Linked DNA regions of Arthrobacter globiformis. The protein of the gene in region 2 interacts with the protein of the main gene of each other region in a pairwise test. Links are inferred from orthologs where the notes say so. Each region holds a gene or a part of one and is shown on either strand. Other genes may lie near its edges.

What was found.
Region 1: the proteins of QFZ33_RS03085 (region 2) and dnaA interact in binary tests that used the Escherichia coli proteins (3 or more experiments, as listed by UniProt). The link is inferred for Arthrobacter globiformis from one-to-one orthologs.

The regions. Positions count from the first base shown.
Region 1 is NZ_JAUSXI010000001.1:225,729-233,796, forward strand. Bases 1,686-4,533 are described here. They hold dnaA (chromosomal replication initiator protein DnaA), read left to right. Parts: upstream 1,686-2,322; coding sequence 2,323-3,744; downstream 3,745-4,533. Other genes in these bases: rpmH (50S ribosomal protein L34), read right to left, coding at 1,714-1,851; dnaN (DNA polymerase III subunit beta), read left to right, coding at 4,283-4,533. Outside these bases: membrane protein insertion efficiency factor YidD, read right to left, coding at 860-1,255; rnpA (ribonuclease P protein component), read right to left, coding at 1,248-1,673; more of dnaN, read left to right, coding at 4,534-5,407; gnd (phosphogluconate dehydrogenase (NAD(+)-dependent, decarboxylating)), read left to right, coding at 5,486-6,409; DNA replication/repair protein RecF, read left to right, coding at 6,470-7,672; QFZ33_RS01105 (DUF721 domain-containing protein), read left to right, coding at 7,659-8,068. UniProt on the Escherichia coli protein: Plays an essential in the initiation and regulation of chromosomal replication. Binds in an ATP-dependent fashion to the origin of replication (oriC) to initiate formation of the DNA replication initiation complex once per cell cycle.
Region 2 is NZ_JAUSXI010000001.1:656,729-664,947, forward strand. What follows is about bases 1,471-4,469. They hold QFZ33_RS03085 (D-sedoheptulose-7-phosphate isomerase), read left to right. Parts: upstream 1,471-2,599; coding sequence 2,600-3,340; downstream 3,341-4,469. Other genes in these bases: QFZ33_RS03080 (glycosyltransferase), read left to right, coding at 1,471-2,603; rfaE2 (D-glycero-beta-D-manno-heptose 1-phosphate adenylyltransferase), read left to right, coding at 3,337-4,469. Also shown: QFZ33_RS03070 (glycosyltransferase family 9 protein), read left to right, coding at 1-256; QFZ33_RS03075 (glycosyltransferase), read left to right, coding at 253-1,347; more of QFZ33_RS03080, read left to right, coding at 1,344-1,470; more of rfaE2, read left to right, coding at 4,470-4,698; QFZ33_RS03095 (SDR family oxidoreductase), read left to right, coding at 4,743-5,444; QFZ33_RS03100 (glycosyltransferase family 9 protein), read right to left, coding at 5,410-6,639; QFZ33_RS03105 (aldehyde dehydrogenase family protein), read left to right, coding at 7,005-8,219. UniProt on the Escherichia coli protein: Required for the timely initiation of chromosomal replication via direct interactions with the DnaA initiator protein.

The DNA.
Region 1 (8,068 bases), 430 kb from region 2 along the record:
GCACGGCGCTCGGCGAGAGCCTTGGCGGCCGGGGATCCCGGCGTCGGCATGCGGCGGATGACAAAGAACTGCTGGCCCATCGTCCACAGGTTGGTGGTGGTCCAGTAGATGAGGACACCGATGGGGAAGTTGATGCCGCCCACACCGAACACGATCGGCAGGATGTAGAGCATCATTTTCTGCTGGCGCATGAACGGGCTGGCCATGGCCTCTTCGGACATGTTCTTAGCCATGATCTGCTTCTGCGTGATGAACTGCGAGGCCGTCATGGCCAGGATCATGATGATCGAGAGGATCCACACAGCGACCTCGTTGCCGCCCGGGGGCGTGCCGTGGAGCAGGGTCGCGGACAGCGGAGCGCCGAAGATGCTGGACTTGTCGAACTGCTGGACCTGGTTCGCGCTCATGGCGCCAATGCCCTGGCCGCTGGAGCTGGCGTTCGCGACGCCGGACAGCACCTGGAACAGCGCGAAGAAGAACGGCATCTGGATCAGCATGGGGAGGCAGGCCGAGAACGGGTTGGTGCCGTGCTTCTTGTACATGGCCATCTGCTCCTGCGCCATGGCCTGGCGGGAGAGCTGGTCGGTCTTGCCCTTGTACTTTTCCTGCAGCTTCTTCAGGTCCGGCTGCAGCAGCTGCATGCCGCGCTGAGCCTTGATCTGCTTCACGAACACGGGAATCAGTGCGGCACGGATCACCAGCACCAGCCCGATGATGGACAGTGTCCAGGTCCAGCCGGAGGCCGCAGGCAGCCCGATAGCAGTCAGGCCCTCGTGGAAGCCCCACCATGATGATGGACACAAGCCACTTGAACGGAAACATGATTGTTTCAAAGAAGTCCATACGATATCCCTATTCGTCAGGCCGCAGCGCGGCCTTCTTCATCAGTCTGAGCAGCCAGGTACTTGTCCGGGTTATTCAGCACAACAATTGTGGGGGTCTGGTTTTCAGGCCATTCCCGGTGGCCGGCGGGGACATGGTCCACGCCACCGGCGTTCCACGGGTGGCAGCGTGCCAGACGCCTGGCCCCGAGCCAACTGCCCTTGACGGCACCGTGGACGGTGACTGCTTCGAGCGCATAAGCCGAGCAGGAGGGAAAAAAGCGGCAAACCTGGCCGTACAAGGGAGAAATCACCTTGCGGTAGGCCAGGAGCAGAAGAATGAGGATATTGCGGGGCAGGTTCCAGATGAAGCTGCCCGCAGCCGCTACTGCGGACTTGGGGGAACGGACGACGGCGGCACTCGGGTCAAGCACGCTGTGTCCCCTCCTGTGTTGTTCCGTCCGGTCGCGTTCCGGCCGGCCTCGTTCCGGTCACCCCCGGGTGGCGGCCAGCCAGCCGCCTCATGGTGTTAGCCAAGGCAGCGTTGTAATCCGCCAGGAGTTCATCCCAGCTGGCTGTTGCGGAGGCGGGCAAAGCACGCACCACAATAGCGAAACCGGTGCCGTACTCGTGCAGCGAGACAGCGCCGGCTTCTCTAAGTCTCCTCTTAACGAGGTTCCTGGCAACAGCGTTCCCGACAGCCTTGGAAACGATGAAGCCGATGCGGCTTGGTTCGTCGGCTCCAATAGTTGCCGTATATAACACTACGTTCCGGCGTCCATTGCGGACGCCGGAACGTACAGTTGTTGAAAAATCGGTTGAAGTCCTCAGGCGGTTCCTGGTGGCAAGCACCGCTAATCTCGCAGAAGGAAGAAGACCGACAAGTCAGTATTTAGGCCGACAGTTCGGTGCGGCCCTTGCCACGGCGGGCGGCCAGAATGGCACGGCCGGCACGGGTGCGCATACGAAGGCGGAAGCCGTGCTTCTTGGCCCGACGGCGGTTATTCGGCTGAAAAGTCCGCTTGCTCACGTTAGTTACTCCAGTGGATCAAAGGTGCGCCCACCCGATCAGTAAGGGGAAGAACTGGCCGACGCTAAGTTTTGTATGTGTCTGCTTCCCCTGGATTTCCCGCAACACGCGAAGCGTCCGGAAGTCCAAAATGGGGTCAGAAAGCAGGCACAAAGGACTCCACAACGTTAGGTCAAAGCGCCGCCGAGAGTCAAACCAGCGGGCCATCCAGCGTGTTTCCCCAGCTGTGGCTAACAGTGTGCCGAACCTGTGGATGAAGCAGCCCACAATCGCCATTTTCGAACCACAACGGTGTAATTATCCACAAGGCACTTCCCAGCTATCTTCTAGGCTTTTCATCCCCTAGAGTGTCCCAGTAGCCGATTATCCACGGACTGTGCATAACCCTGTGGATTAAGCCGGGCCAGCACCCTGGCTTCGGGCTTGCGGCTGCATGTAATGCAGACAGCAAGCTTTGAGGAACCAAATTTGATGACAGTAGACGAAGCCAACCACGCCAACACTGTCGGAAGTTCCTGGCGGCGCGTGGTGAATCTTCTCGAACAGGACGACCGCGTCTCGCCCCGGCAACGCGGCTTTGTCATCCTCGCGCAGGCCCAGGGCCTCATCGGTTCCACTCTTCTCGTTGCCGTGCCCAACGAGCTGACCAGGGAAGTGCTCCAGACCCAGGTCAAGGACGCCCTCGATGACGCGCTCCGCAACGTCTTCTCTGACGACATCCGCTGCGCGATCGATGTCGACACCGATCTGGTGCCCATCCACAAGGAGCCCGAACCCGCCGTCGAGCTTTCCCTCGCAAACGATCCCTCGGTGGAGCAGAAGCCGCAGCCCATGCTGCCGAGCACTTCACACGAGTTCGGCCGGCTCAACCCCAAGTACGTTTTCGACACCTTCGTCATCGGTTCCTCCAACAGGTTTGCCCATGCTGCGGCCGTCGCCGTGGCCGAAGCCCCGGCCAAGGCATACAACCCGCTGTTCATCTACGGCGACTCGGGCCTGGGCAAGACCCACCTGCTGCATGCCATCGGCCACTACGCCCGGCGCCTCTACAGCGGCATCCGCGTCCGGTACGTCAACTCCGAGGAATTCACCAACGACTTCATCAACTCGATCCGTGACGACGAAGGCGCCAGCTTCAAGACGACGTACCGCAATGTCGACGTCCTGTTGATCGACGACATCCAGTTCCTGGCCGGCAAGGACCGGACGCTGGAGGAGTTCTTCCACACGTTCAACTCGCTGCACAACAACAACAAGCAGGTGGTCATCACCTCGGACCAGCCACCCAAGCTGCTTGCAGGCTTCGAGGACCGGATGAAGTCCCGCTTCGAGTGGGGCTTGCTGACGGACATCCAGCCGCCCGAACTGGAAACCCGCATCGCCATCCTCCGGAAGAAGGCCCTCAGCGAAGGCCTTTCCGCCCCGGACGACGCCCTGGAGTACATCGCTTCGAAGATCGCCAGCAACATCCGCGAACTCGAAGGAGCCCTCATCCGTGTGACGGCATTCGCCAGCCTCAACCGCCAGCCGGTGGACGTGGCTCTCGCGGAGATGGTGCTCAAGGACCTCATCACCGACGACGGCGCCCAGGAAATCACGTCGGGCCAGATCCTGCAGCAGACGGCTGACTACTTCAAGCTCAGCATGGAGGAGCTCTGCAGCAAGTCGCGGACCCGGACCCTGGTGACCGCACGCCAGATCGCCATGTACCTGTGCCGCGAGCTGACTGACATGTCGCTGCCCAAGATCGGCCAAGAGCTCGGCGGCCGGGACCACACCACCGTGATCCACGCAGACCGCAAAATCCGTGAACTCATGGCCGAGCGGCGTGTGATTTACAACCAGGTCACCGAGCTCACCAACCGGATCAAGCAGCAGCAGCGCGACTCCTGATCCGAGGTTCTTAACCTTATTAACAGGGGCGTGTGGATAACCCTGTGGACAGTTAAGGGGACAACCACGGTTAATGGGCTTAAAACCCTTAAGGCGCCTGTGGATCACCGCAACAGGCGAAAAATGTTGTCCCCATCCACACCCTGTTTAAAACGTGCTGAACCCACAGTCCATGAACAGGGCTTAACCGCGGATCCGCACCGCGAAACCGGGTTATCCACAGTTTCCACAGCAGTTATTAACACTACTAATCCCAAAAAATTGAAATCCCTCAAATAACAATCTCGTTCCGGGACCTCCACCGCATCGGGCAAGGCATCGGCCACTGGCAGCCGGCTGAGCCGGCATCACTGGCAGGGATGGGGAAATCCCTGTTATTCCGGCTAAGCTGTCTGCAGCGCTCCCATCCCTGGGTCTGTCTGCGGTCGGCCATGCGCGGACCATGCAGGTTCGGGGACTTTGGGGGCAATGGTCTTGTGGGCTCCTTGCGAGTTCCCGTTCAGAAAATGGCAGCAGCAATGAAAGGCGGCACCCTTCCGTGAAGTTCAGAGTCGAACGGGACGTCCTGGCAGAAGCCGTCACATGGACAGCCCGGTCGTTGTCTCCGCGGCCGCCAGTACCCGTGCTCTCCGGCCTCCTGCTCAAGGCTGAATCCGGGACCGTCAGCCTGTCGAGCTTCGATTATGAGACCTCAGCCAGGCTTGAGATTCCTGCCGACATCAGGGACGAAGGCACCATCCTGGTTTCCGGGCGCCTACTCGCGGACATCTGCCGCAGCCTTCCGTCGGCACCGGTAGACATCGAAACCGACGGCAACAAAGTCACACTTACCTGCCGGCGAAGCAGCTTCCATCTGGCCACCATGCCCGAGGCCGAATACCCGCCACTGCCTGCGCTACCCACCATCACCGGCACTGTTGCCGGTGACGCCTTCGCCCAGGCTGTGTCCCAGGTGATCATCGCGGCCAGCAAGGACGACACTCTTCCCATCCTCACCGGCGTGCGGATGGAGATCGAGGACGACCTCATCACTCTTTTGGCCACGGACCGCTACCGGCTCGCCATGCGCGAGGTTCCCTGGAAACCCGTCACACCTGGCATCTCCACCAGCGCCTTGGTCAAGGCCAAGACCCTGAACGAGGTTGCCAAGACTTTGGGTGGCAGCGGTGACATCAACCTGGCCATCGCCGAGGACGACAGCCGGCTAATCGGTTTTGAAAGCGGCGGGCGCACCACCACGTCCCTGCTGGTCGACGGCGATTACCCCAAAATCCGCTCGCTGTTCCCTGATTCCACGCCGATTCACGCCACCGTGCAGACACAGGAGCTTGTGGAGGCCGTCCGCCGCGTCTCCCTCGTCGCGGAACGCAACACTCCGGTCCGGCTCGCGTTTACGCAGGGCCAACTGCACCTCGACGCCGGCACCGGCGAGGACGCGCAGGCATCCGAAGAGCTTGAAGCACAGCTGTCCGGCGAGGACATCACGGTGGCGTTCAACCCGCACTACCTGGTTGAAGGCCTCAGCGTGATCGAAACCAAGTTTGTGCGCTTTTCCTTCACCACGGCGCCGAAGCCTGCCATGATCACCGCGCAGAACGACATCGACGGTGAGGACCAGGACGACTACCGCTACCTCGTGATGCCGGTGCGCCTGCCCAACTAGCCGTCTGCCCAACTAGGTAGCAGCTGAGCGGCTTCTGCGCCCTCAGAACGCCCCGAGCTGCTACCTAGTTGGGTGATCCTGAACCCCTACCCATCCGCGCAGAAAAGAGTTCACACGGTGCATATCGGACTGATCGGCCTTGGAAAAATGGGTTTCAACATGCGCGAACGGCTGCGCAAAGGCGGGATCGATGTCACTGGCTTCGACCGCAACCCCGAGGTTACCGATGTGGCCTCCACGGACGAGCTCATCGCCGCACTTCCTGCGCCGCGCCTGATCTGGGTCATGGTTCCGGCCGGTGAAATCACGGATGCTGTCATCACCGAGCTCGGTGCGAAGCTGCAGCCCGGCGACATGGTGATCGACGGCGGCAACTCCCGCTTCACCGAGGACCAGAAGCACGCCGCGGCCCTGGCCGAAAAGGGAATCCGCTTCGCCGACTGCGGCGTCTCCGGCGGAGTCTGGGGCCTGCAGAACGGTTACGGGCTTATGGTGGGCGGCGACGCCGAGGACATCGAACGTGCCCTTCCCGTCTTTGACGCGCTCCGCCCGGAAGGCGACCGCGCGGACAGCTTTGTCCATGTGGGCGGCGTCGGCGCGGGCCACTACGCGAAGATGGTGCACAACGGCATCGAATACGGCCTGATGCAGGCCTACGCCGAAGGCTATGAACTCCTCGCGGCCAAGGACATCGTCACTGATCTACCCGGAACGTTCCGCGCGTGGCAAAAGGGAACGGTGGTCCGGTCCTGGCTGCTGGACCTCATGGTGAAGGCGCTGGACGAGGATCCCGGACTCACCTCCATCGACGACTACGTCGAGGACTCCGGTGAGGGCCGTTGGACCGTGGAAGAGGCCATTGCCAATGCGGTTCCGGCCCCCGCCATTACCGCCGCGCTGTTTGCCCGCTTCGCCTCGCGCGAGGACAACTCGCCGGCCATGAAGATGGTGTCCGCGCTGCGCCACCAGTTCGGCGGGCATGCCACCCGTCCGGCCAAGTAACTCCGTGTCCGGGATCCGTTCGGCTTCCGGACCGACGGTTCCCGAGAATTTGAAGATCGCGTGTACCTAGAACACCTGTCCCTGACCGATTTCCGCAGTTACGCCCAAGTGGATCTACGGTTTGACCCGGGCGTCACGGTCCTTGTCGGCTCCAACGGAATCGGCAAGACCAACCTGATGGAGGCCATCGGCTACCTGGCCACCCTCAGTTCGCACCGGGTCAGTGCCGACGGCCCCTTACTCCGTTTCGGAACCGACCGCGCCCTGATCCGAGCCAAGCTGGTACGGGGGGAACAGTCCACCGTCCTTGAGCTGGAAATCAACGGCGGTCGGGCCAACCGGGGACGCATCAACCGCAGCAACCCCGTCCGTGCGCGCGACCTGCTGGGCATCTGCCAGACCGTCCTGTTCGCTCCGGAGGACCTGGCGCTCGTGAAGGGCGACCCGTCGAACCGGCGCCGCTTCCTCGACGAGCTCCTCGTGAGCCTGATCCCACGGCACGCCGCCACCCGCAGCGATTACGACCGCGTGCTCAAACAGCGCAACGCACTGCTGAAGTCGGCACGGGCCGGAAAATTCACAGCCGGCCACGAAGCCACCCTCGATGTCTGGGACCAGCACATGGCACGCGCCGGGGCGGAACTGCTCCACGCCAGGCTGGAACTCGTCGAGCGGCTCCGGCCCCACCTTAACAGCGCCTACGCCCAGCTCACCGACGGTTCCAAGGCCGCGGATGCGGTCTACCGCTCGACACTCCAGACCATGATGGACGACGACGGCGAACCGGCCAGCGCTTCGACGGCACCACCCGGGCCGGGAAACCCGGCCGAGGACCTGCGCATGCTGTCCGTGGATGAGCTTGAGGAACGCTACGTGCAGGCCTTCGCGGCCTCCCGCCGCAAAGAACGCGAACGGGGCATCTCACTGGTGGGTCCGCACCGGGACGAGCTGGAACTCGTGCTCGGGCAGGCCCCCGCCAAGGGTTACGCCTCACACGGTGAAACATGGTCCATGTGCCTTTCCCTGCGGCTGGCGTCCTACTACGTCATGCTCGACGACGCCCGCACCGGGGGCTCGGCGCCGATCCTCATCCTGGACGACGTCTTCGCCGAACTTGATGTCCAGCGGCGGCGTAAACTGGCCGCAATAGTTGCCGGCGCCGAGCAGGTGCTGGTGACCGCCGCCGTCGACGCCGATATTCCAGACGAGCTTGCGGGCCGGCGGGTGAAGGTAATCCCGGGAGGAATCGATGAACAGGGATAAGGACGGCGGCCTGCAGCCCGGCCGCGATCCCGATGAAATCGATGCCGCCCAGGCGGCGCTGAACAGGATGCGTGAGGCAGCGGCCGCACGGGGCGAGGTCCGCAGGAAGGCGCCGCGGGCCGGCGCCAGTCAAAAACCGCGAACCGCGCCGGGGGGAACGCGGGGCTTCAGCCAGTTCCACTCCACCGGACGCGATCCCCTGGGGCTGGGAAAAGTCGTGGGCCGGCTGGTCGCCGAGCGCGGCTGGACCTCGCCGGTAGCCGTGGGCTCGGTCATGGCCGAGTGGCCGACGCTTGTGGGCCCGGAAATCGCTGCCCACTGCACCCCGGAAAGCTTCACAGACACCACCCTCCATGTCCGATGCGACTCCACGGCCTGGGCGACGCAGCTCCGGCT
Region 2 (8,219 bases):
CGCCGCCGTCGGAACCCCGGTGGTGAGCCTGTTTTCCCCGGTTGTGCCGGCCGTCCGGTGGGCGCCGTACGGCGTTCCGCTGGAACTGCTGGGCGACCAGAACGCGCCGTGCCGGCTCAGCCGCGCACGCGACTGTCCGGTACCGGGACATCCCTGCCTCAGCTCTGTTTCGCCGGAGCAGGTGGTGGAAGCCGTCGAACGCCTGCTGAGTGGGGTCTCCTCCCTCAGCACACGGAGAAAGGTCCGGAAACAATGAGAATCCTGCTTTGGCACGTGCACGGGTCGTGGACGGACGCCTTTGTCCGCGGCCGGCACGAGTACCTGCTGCCGGTCCTGCCCGGCGGCGGTCCCTGGGGACTGGGCCGGGCGGGCCGGCCCTGGCCAGCTTCCGTGCGGGAGGTCGCGCTCGCGGAGCTGGACTCCGGCAGTATTGACGCCGTCGTGCTTCAGCGTCCGGAGGAAGCCGCGGAGGTGACGCGCGTCCTGGGCCGCCGGACCGGCGTCGATCTTCCCGCCGTGTACGTGGAACACAACACCCCCAAGGGTGATGTTCCCTTCACCGTCCATCCGCTCGGGGATCAGAACGGCATCCCGATCGTCCACGTGACCCATTTCAACGAGCTGTTCTGGGACAGCGGCCGCGCACCGACCAAGGTCATCGAGCACGGCATCGCGGACCCCGGCTACCTTTACACGGGCGAGGTCCCGGAGCTGGGCGTGGTGGTCAATGAACCGGTGCGCCGCGGACGGGTGACGGGCACGGACCTGCTGCCCCGCTTCGCCACCGCAGCCCCGCTCCAGGTCTTCGGCATGGGCGGCGAGGGGCTGGCGCAGGCTACGGGAATTCCTTCGGCGCGCCTCACCGTCCGGGGCGATCTGAAAACCGCGGAGCTCCACCGTGAACTGGCGCGCTGCCGGGCATACCTGCACCCGCTGCGCTGGACTTCGCTTGGGCTGGCGCTGCTGGAGGCGATGCATCTCGGCATGCCGGTCCTGGCGCTGGCCACCACCGAGGCGGCACGGGCCGTCCCGCCCGAGGCAGGCTGCATCTCCACTGACGTGGAGGAGCTGGGCCGGTGTGCCCGGCAGCTGGTCAACGATCCGGAGGAGGCGCGACGGCGGGGCAAAGTTGCCCGGGAAGCGGCGCTGGAGCGCTATGGGCTGGAACGTTTTCTGGCCGACTGGGATGAGCTGCTGGCGGATCTTGTGCCGGCCGGCGGCGGAGGGAAAGTACAGGGGGAGGGGCGGCTGCAGGGGTCTTTGGAGGGGGCGCCATCCGGCGATGCAGCTTTGAAGGGGTCCGGACCGGATGCCCTCACCGCGGCGCGAGAAGGGAATATGCATTGAAGATCTCAATGATTTCGGAACACGCCAGTCCTTTGGCAGCGCTTGGCGGAGTGGACGCCGGCGGCCAGAACGTCCATGTGGCGGCCCTTTCGTCGGCACTGGCCCGTCGGGGCCACCGGGTAACGGTCTACACGAGGCGTGACTCGCCGGATTTGCCCACGAGGGTGCGGGTGCATCCACGGCTCGAGGTGGTGCACGTGGACGCCGGGCCGGCCGAACATGTGCCCAAGGACGATCTGCTGCCCTTCATGGGCGCCCTGGCGGACGGCGTGGTCCGGGACTGGGACGGCTCGCCGCCGCACGTGGTGCACGGCCACTTCTGGATGTCCGGCGTCGCCGCGCTGGACGCCGCACGCCGTGACCCGGGCGGCTTCCGGGTTCCGGTGGTGCAGACCTTCCACGCATTGGGCACGGTCAAGCGCCGCCACCAGGGCGCCGCCGACACGAGCCCGGCCGAGAGGCGTTTCCTCGAACCGTCCGTGGGCCGGTCGGCGGACCGGATCGTCGCCACGTGCTCCGACGAAGTGTTCGAGCTGAGGGCGATGGGGATCGATACCCGCCGGGTTTCCATCGCCCCCTGCGGAGTGGATCTGGAACTCTTCTCCAGCGACGGTCCGGCCGACCCTCCCTCCCGCTCCCACCGCATCCTGTCCGTGGGCCGCCTGGTCCCGCGCAAGGGTATGGATCTGGTGATCCGCGCGCTGCCGTATCTGCTGCAGGCGGGGTTCGACGACGTCGAGCTGCTCATTGTGGGCGGCGACGCGGACGCGGACGCGGGCGGGCAGGATCCGGAGGCGCGCAGGCTGCTGGACCTTGCCCGGGACCTCGGGGTGGCGGACCATGTGGAGCTCCGGGGCCAGGTCCCCCGGGAGGCCATGCCCGGAGTCTTCCGAAGTGCGGACGCTGTGGTCTGCACTCCGTGGTACGAGCCCTTCGGGATTGTTCCGCTGGAGGCCATGGCCTGCGGCGTTCCGGTAGTTGCCGCTGCGGTGGGCGGCCTGACGGACAGCGTGGTGGACCGGGGAACCGGCCTGCACGTGCCGCCGAAGGACCCGGAAGCCATCGCCAAAGCCATCGGCACCTTGTTGGCCAGCCCGGACCTGCGCGCAAAACTCGGGCGCGCCGGCGAGCGGCGGGCCAAAGCCCGCTACTCCTGGAGCAGAGTCGCCGCCGAAACCGAAAAGGCCTACCAGTTGGCTATCGCAGGTTCTGTAGACGCTGGCAGCCTGGAATCGATGGAAGGAGCGGCACTGTGACTACGGAATCCCTGCGGGAGGCTGAGCTTCCTGCCATGAACCGGGTTGGCACACCGGGTTTTCCCTCTCTGGACGCGGACTCCTCCCCGGAGGAGGCTGGGCAGGACGACGCCCGGCACGACGCCAGTCCGGGCCCCCGGGAGGCAGTGCGGACCCACCTGGAAAACGTCCTGCCCGCCCTGCGGTCCCTGGAAAGCCAGGCAGACAGGCTGGCCGACTGGGGCGTGGAGCTGGCCCAGCGCCTGCTGAGCGGGCAGAAACTGCTTGCCGCCGGAAACGGCGGGTCCGCCGCCGAGGCGCAGCATCTGACTGCGGAACTTGTTGGCAGGTTCGACGGCGAGCGGATGCCCTTTTCCGCGATCTCCCTGCACGCGGAGAGTTCGGCCGTCACGGCGATTGCCAATGACTACGGCTACGAAGAGCTCTTCGCCCGGCAGGTCCGCGCCCACGGCAGGTCGGGGGACATCCTCGTGCTGCTGTCCACGAGCGGCCAGAGCCCCAACCTGCTCCGTGCAGCCGAGGCGGCCTCCAGGCTGAACGTGACCACGTGGGCCCTGACCGGGCCGGCGCCCAACCCGCTGGCATCCTGCTGCGATGATGCCGTGGCCATCGATGCCATCTCGGCCAATGCCCAGGAGGGGCACCTGATTGCGCTGCACGCCATTTGCCGGGCCTTCGAAGCCGAGGTGGTTCGCAGGGGCCAGGGCGTCCCCGGGCCGGAGGCTGATCGCGGATGAGGATCGCAGTGGTGGGTGACGTTTTGCTGGACGTAGACCTTTCCGGTGAGGCAACACGCCTGTGCCCCGACGCGCCGGTGCCGGTGGTGGACGTCTCCGAGGTCCGGCGCCGGGCCGGCGGCGCCGGGCTCGTGGCCCGAATGCTGGCCCAGGACGGCCACCGGGTCACCCTGGTTACGGTGCTTTCCGACGACGACGCCTCCCTCGAGCTGGAAGGCGCCCTCGCCGGGGTGCATGTTGTCTCCGGGCCCTCCGGCGCGCGGACGCCGGTCAAGACCCGGGTCCGGGCAGGCCGCCAGCCGGTGGTGCGGGTGGATGAGGGATGCGGGCGGCCGGAGGTGCCGGCGGCGACGGCGGGCATGCTCAGGGCGCTGGAGCGCGCCGAAGCGATTGTGGTGGCCGATTATGGACGCGGTGTTGCCGCGAACCGGGAGATCCGCGACCTCCTCGCCGCCCGTGCCGGCGACATTCCGATCGTGTGGGATCCGCACCCCTCCGGTGCCGCACCCGTGCCCGGGGTGGCCGTGGTGACCCCAAACTTGTCCGAGGCTGCCAAGGCCGCGGACTCCGGTACCGGTACGCCTGCGGCGATTGCCGCCATCGGCACCCTGCTGCTGGACCGCTGGCAGAGCCAGGCGGTCCTTGTGACCATGGGGGAGCAGGGCGGCACCCTATCTCAGCGCGACACTTCACCCTTGGCCATCCCGGCCCCTCCCACCGAAGTCACTGATCCCTGCGGCGCCGGCGACCGGCTCGCGGCCAGTCTGGCCGTGCACCTGGCAGGGGGCTGCAGCCTCAGAGACGCCGCGGAACGTGCGATCAATGAGGCGGCAGCCTTCCTCGGTGCCGGCGGGGTGGCCTCCCTGCCGGACCGCCACCGGCCGGTCTGGCACCACAGCCGCGAGGAAGACGCCCTCGGCCTTGCGCGCCGGGTGCGCGCCAACGGGGGAACCGTCGTAGCCACGGGAGGCTGCTTCGACCTGCTGCACGCCGGCCACGCCCGCACGCTGGCGGCAGCCAGGGACCTGGGCGACTGCCTGATCGTGTGCCTGAACTCGGACGAGTCGGTGCGCCGGATCAAAGGTGAGCAGCGGCCCATTGTGAGCCAGCAGGACCGAGCCGAGCTCCTGCTGGCGCTCGAGTGTGTGGACGCCGTCCTGGTCTTCGGGGAGGACACCCCGGAGGCCTGCCTGGAAACGCTGCGGCCGGACGTCTGGGTGAAGGGCGGGGACTACCGCGCGTCGGAGCTTCCCGAGGCCGGGCTGGTCGAGAGCTGGGGAGGGCGCTGCATGACGGTGCCGTTCCACCAGGCCCGGTCCACGTCCGTCCTCGCGGACGCCCTGGCAAAGGTCAGCTGACCTTCACAACAAATCTTGAACTAGTCCCAAGCGAAAGGAACACCATGACTGAATCGACTTTCAAGCCAGGCCGGGTGCTGGTAACCGGCGGCGCCTCCGGACTGGGAGCCGCCGTCGTCGATGCCGTACTGAAAGCCGGCGGAACGCCGGTGGTGCTGGACCGGGACATCCGGAACGTCGCCGCGGCGAAGGCCTTTGAAGTGGACGTGTCGGACCGCGTTGCCGTGACCGAGGCCGTCCGGCAGGCAGCCGAAACCCTGGACGGGCTGGACGCCGTGGTCACCGCTGCCGGTATCGACCGGTGCGGCAAGCTGGAGGACGTGGCCGCAGAGGAATGGGAACGCGTCATCGGCGTCAACCTGATGGGCACGGTGTCCGTTGTCCGGGCGGCCCTTCCGTACCTCAAAGCGTCGCACGGCCGGGTGGTCACCATCGCGTCCACGCTGGGCAAACGGGCGCTGCCGGAGGCCACCGCCTACTGCGCCTCGAAATTCGCCGTAGTGGGCTTCAGCCATTCGCTGGCCGCCGAGACCGGCGGCGAGATTGGCGTGACCACCATGATTCCAGGCGGCATGAAGACGCGCTTCTTCGACGACCGCGCCGAGCAGTACAAGCCGCAGGACGACTCACGCCTCAACGACCCCGGCAACGTGGCGCAGGCAATTCTGTTTGTGCTGTCCCAGCCCACCGGCTGCGAGGTCCGCGAAATGCTTATCTGCCATGAGGAAGAGGGCTCGTGGCCGTGAGCTGGAGAACATCCTCGTAGACTTCCCCGGGTTCGACGGCCTTAACGGTGGACTCGTCATGCGGGCACCGTGGGGCCGTCCACCCGACCTGGGTGACGTCCACGCCGCACACCGGGCAGCGCGTGACCCAGCCGAGCCGGATGCGGTGCTTACTGCGGCCCAGCGGGGCGGCGTTGATGGCATTGCCCGCCCAGTAGATGCCCACTGTGGACGTGCCGAGGGCCTGGGCGAGGTGGCGCGGTCCGCTGTCGTTCGCCACCACGACGGCGCTGCCCGCAAGCAGGGCGGCAAGCTCACCCAGGCTGAGTTTGCCGGCCAGTGACTCTACGGCGGGGCGGGCGGCGCCGGACTCGTCCGCGGGGGATTGTTCCGTGCTGGATTGTTCTGCGGCGAGTTCCACCACCGCCTCGGCAAGTTCCTTTTCGCTGCTGTCGCCCACCACGTAAACCCGGAAACCGTCGTCGGCGGCCTTCCGTGCCACCGCGGCGAAGCGTTCGGCCGGCCAGCGCCGGCGCGGATCCGTCGCGCCCGGATGGATCACCAGCACGCGGCCCTGCCCGGGCCCGTCGTAGCCCAGCCCCGGCCCGCCGTTCCCCAAAGGCAGGTCCTGGGCGAGCCGCTGGCCAAACTCAGGCAGCGCCTCGAGCCTCGCTTCCAGCTCACGGGGAGGGGCCCCGGCGAATCCCGCCACCTCGAGGGCCCGGAGCGGCTCGTGCTGGTAGTACACGTAGGGCACGGTCCGCTCCAGCGGAGCGGCGTCCGGAGTTCTGGTGCCCACGGCGTGCCGGGCCCCGAGGCGCAGCAGGAAAGGATTCGAGTACCGGCCGCCGCCGTGCAACTGGACGGCCAGGTCAAAGTTCCTGCCACGCATCGCTGCAAAGAACCGTTCCACTTCTTCGTCGTCTTCCGGCCCCGGGCGGACCCCTTCGGCGAACGGCAGAATCACCGTCTCATCCACCGGTCCCACCGTCTGCGCCAGCAGTTCAGCGTGTACAGGCGTGCCCAGCAGGGTGACGCTGGCCCCAGGGTAGGCGGCCTTCAGGGCTGCAACCGCCGGGAGGGCAAACATCAGGTCGCCCAGCCCGCCGCCACGGAGAACGGCGATGCGGGAGACGCCGCTGAAGGGTTCCAAAACCGGGCCGATTCCGTGCCCTGTGATGCGTGCTCCGCCGAAGTCGGCGTTGAAGAGTTCCATGGTGTCAGCCCTCTCGGCTCCGGATCGTTCAGGTCGGGATGCGTTCAGGTCGGATCGGATCAGTGGGGCCCACCCTACGGTGCATCGGGCCTGTTTTGCCAGCTCAGAAAACCCGGCCCGCCAGCTGAGTAAGACCAGCCGCCAGCTCTGAAAACTCCTGCCGGAGGCGCGTGTAAACCCCTCGACGCCGGGGTACGGATCACCTCAGAGAGGGCGGGAACGGACGCCCGGCAACACTGAGCAGCATGCCTAAAGACCAGTGCCTTGAGACCAGTGCCTTGGAGACCGAGAATCGAAGGACCAGCGTCTGGAGACCCAGCGCCTGCAGCCCCGGTGGCACAGGCCAAGCCCCAGTGAGGAGCCACATGCAATCCACCATCACCAGCGAGCTGGCGAATGCGGAAGACACGCTCACCATCCTGAACCCGCGAACGGGGGACACCGTCGGCAACCTTTCCGTCGCCGGCGCACATGATGTGGCAGGAGCCGTGGCGGCGGCCCGCGCTGCCCAACCCGGCTGGGCTGCCACGCCTCCCGGGGAGCGGGGCCAGCTGCTGCGCCGGGCCGCCCGGGCGCTGGACGCGGCCGCTGCCGAACTTGCTGATCTGAACGCACAGGAGACCGGCCGTCCGGTGGATGAGGCCCTTGCCGGTATTGCCGCCGGTGTTTCCACGCTGGAGCAGTATGCGGAGCTCGGTCCCGTACACCGCGGCCACAGCCTGCGCGGCAACATGCTCGCAGCGGACTACACCGTCGCCGAGCCGCGCGGCGTGGCGGTGCTGCTGACGCCGTGGAACGATCCCGTCGCCGTGGCCTGCGGGCTCATAGGGGCCGCCCTGGTTACCGGGAACACGGCCATTCACAAACCGAGCGAGCGCTGCCCCCACGTGGGAGAGCTGCTGGGGGAGGCGCTGGCGCCGGTATTTCCGCCCAACGTGCTGGTCACGCTGACAGGAGGAGCCGACGTCGGGACCCTCCTCACGCAGCAGTCTGACGTGGATATGTTCGCCCACGTCGGGTCCAGCGCGACCGGTGACCGGATTGCGCGGGCGGCGGTGCTGACGGGTGCCCATGTCATCAGGGAAAACGGCGGGAACGATCCGCTGCTGGTGGATGCGGACGTGGATCCCGGCTGGGCCGCGGAGCAGGCGGCGATCGGGGCCTTCAGCAACAGCGGGCAGATCTGCACGTCAGTGGAGCGGATCTACGTCCACCGGTCCATCGCCGAACCGTTCTGCCATGCGCTCGCCGGACAGGCCCGGGACCGGAACACAGAACGCCGGCTCGCGCCGCTCGTGGACACCCGGATGCGGGATGCGGTCCACCGGCACGTGGCCGAGGCGCTGCAGCTGGGTGCCCGGGCCGTGGAGGGCGGCACGGTCCCGGACGGGCCAGGCGCCTTCTACCCGGCCACGGTCCTGTTGGACTGCACCGACACCATGGACGTCATGGCAGAGGAAACATTCGGCCCTGTCGCTCCGGTGCGTGTGGTGGACAGCTTCGAGGAAGGGCTCACGCTCGCCGCGGCCGGCCGGTACGGACTTGCCGCCACCGTTCTGACCGGCACCATCGCCCACGCC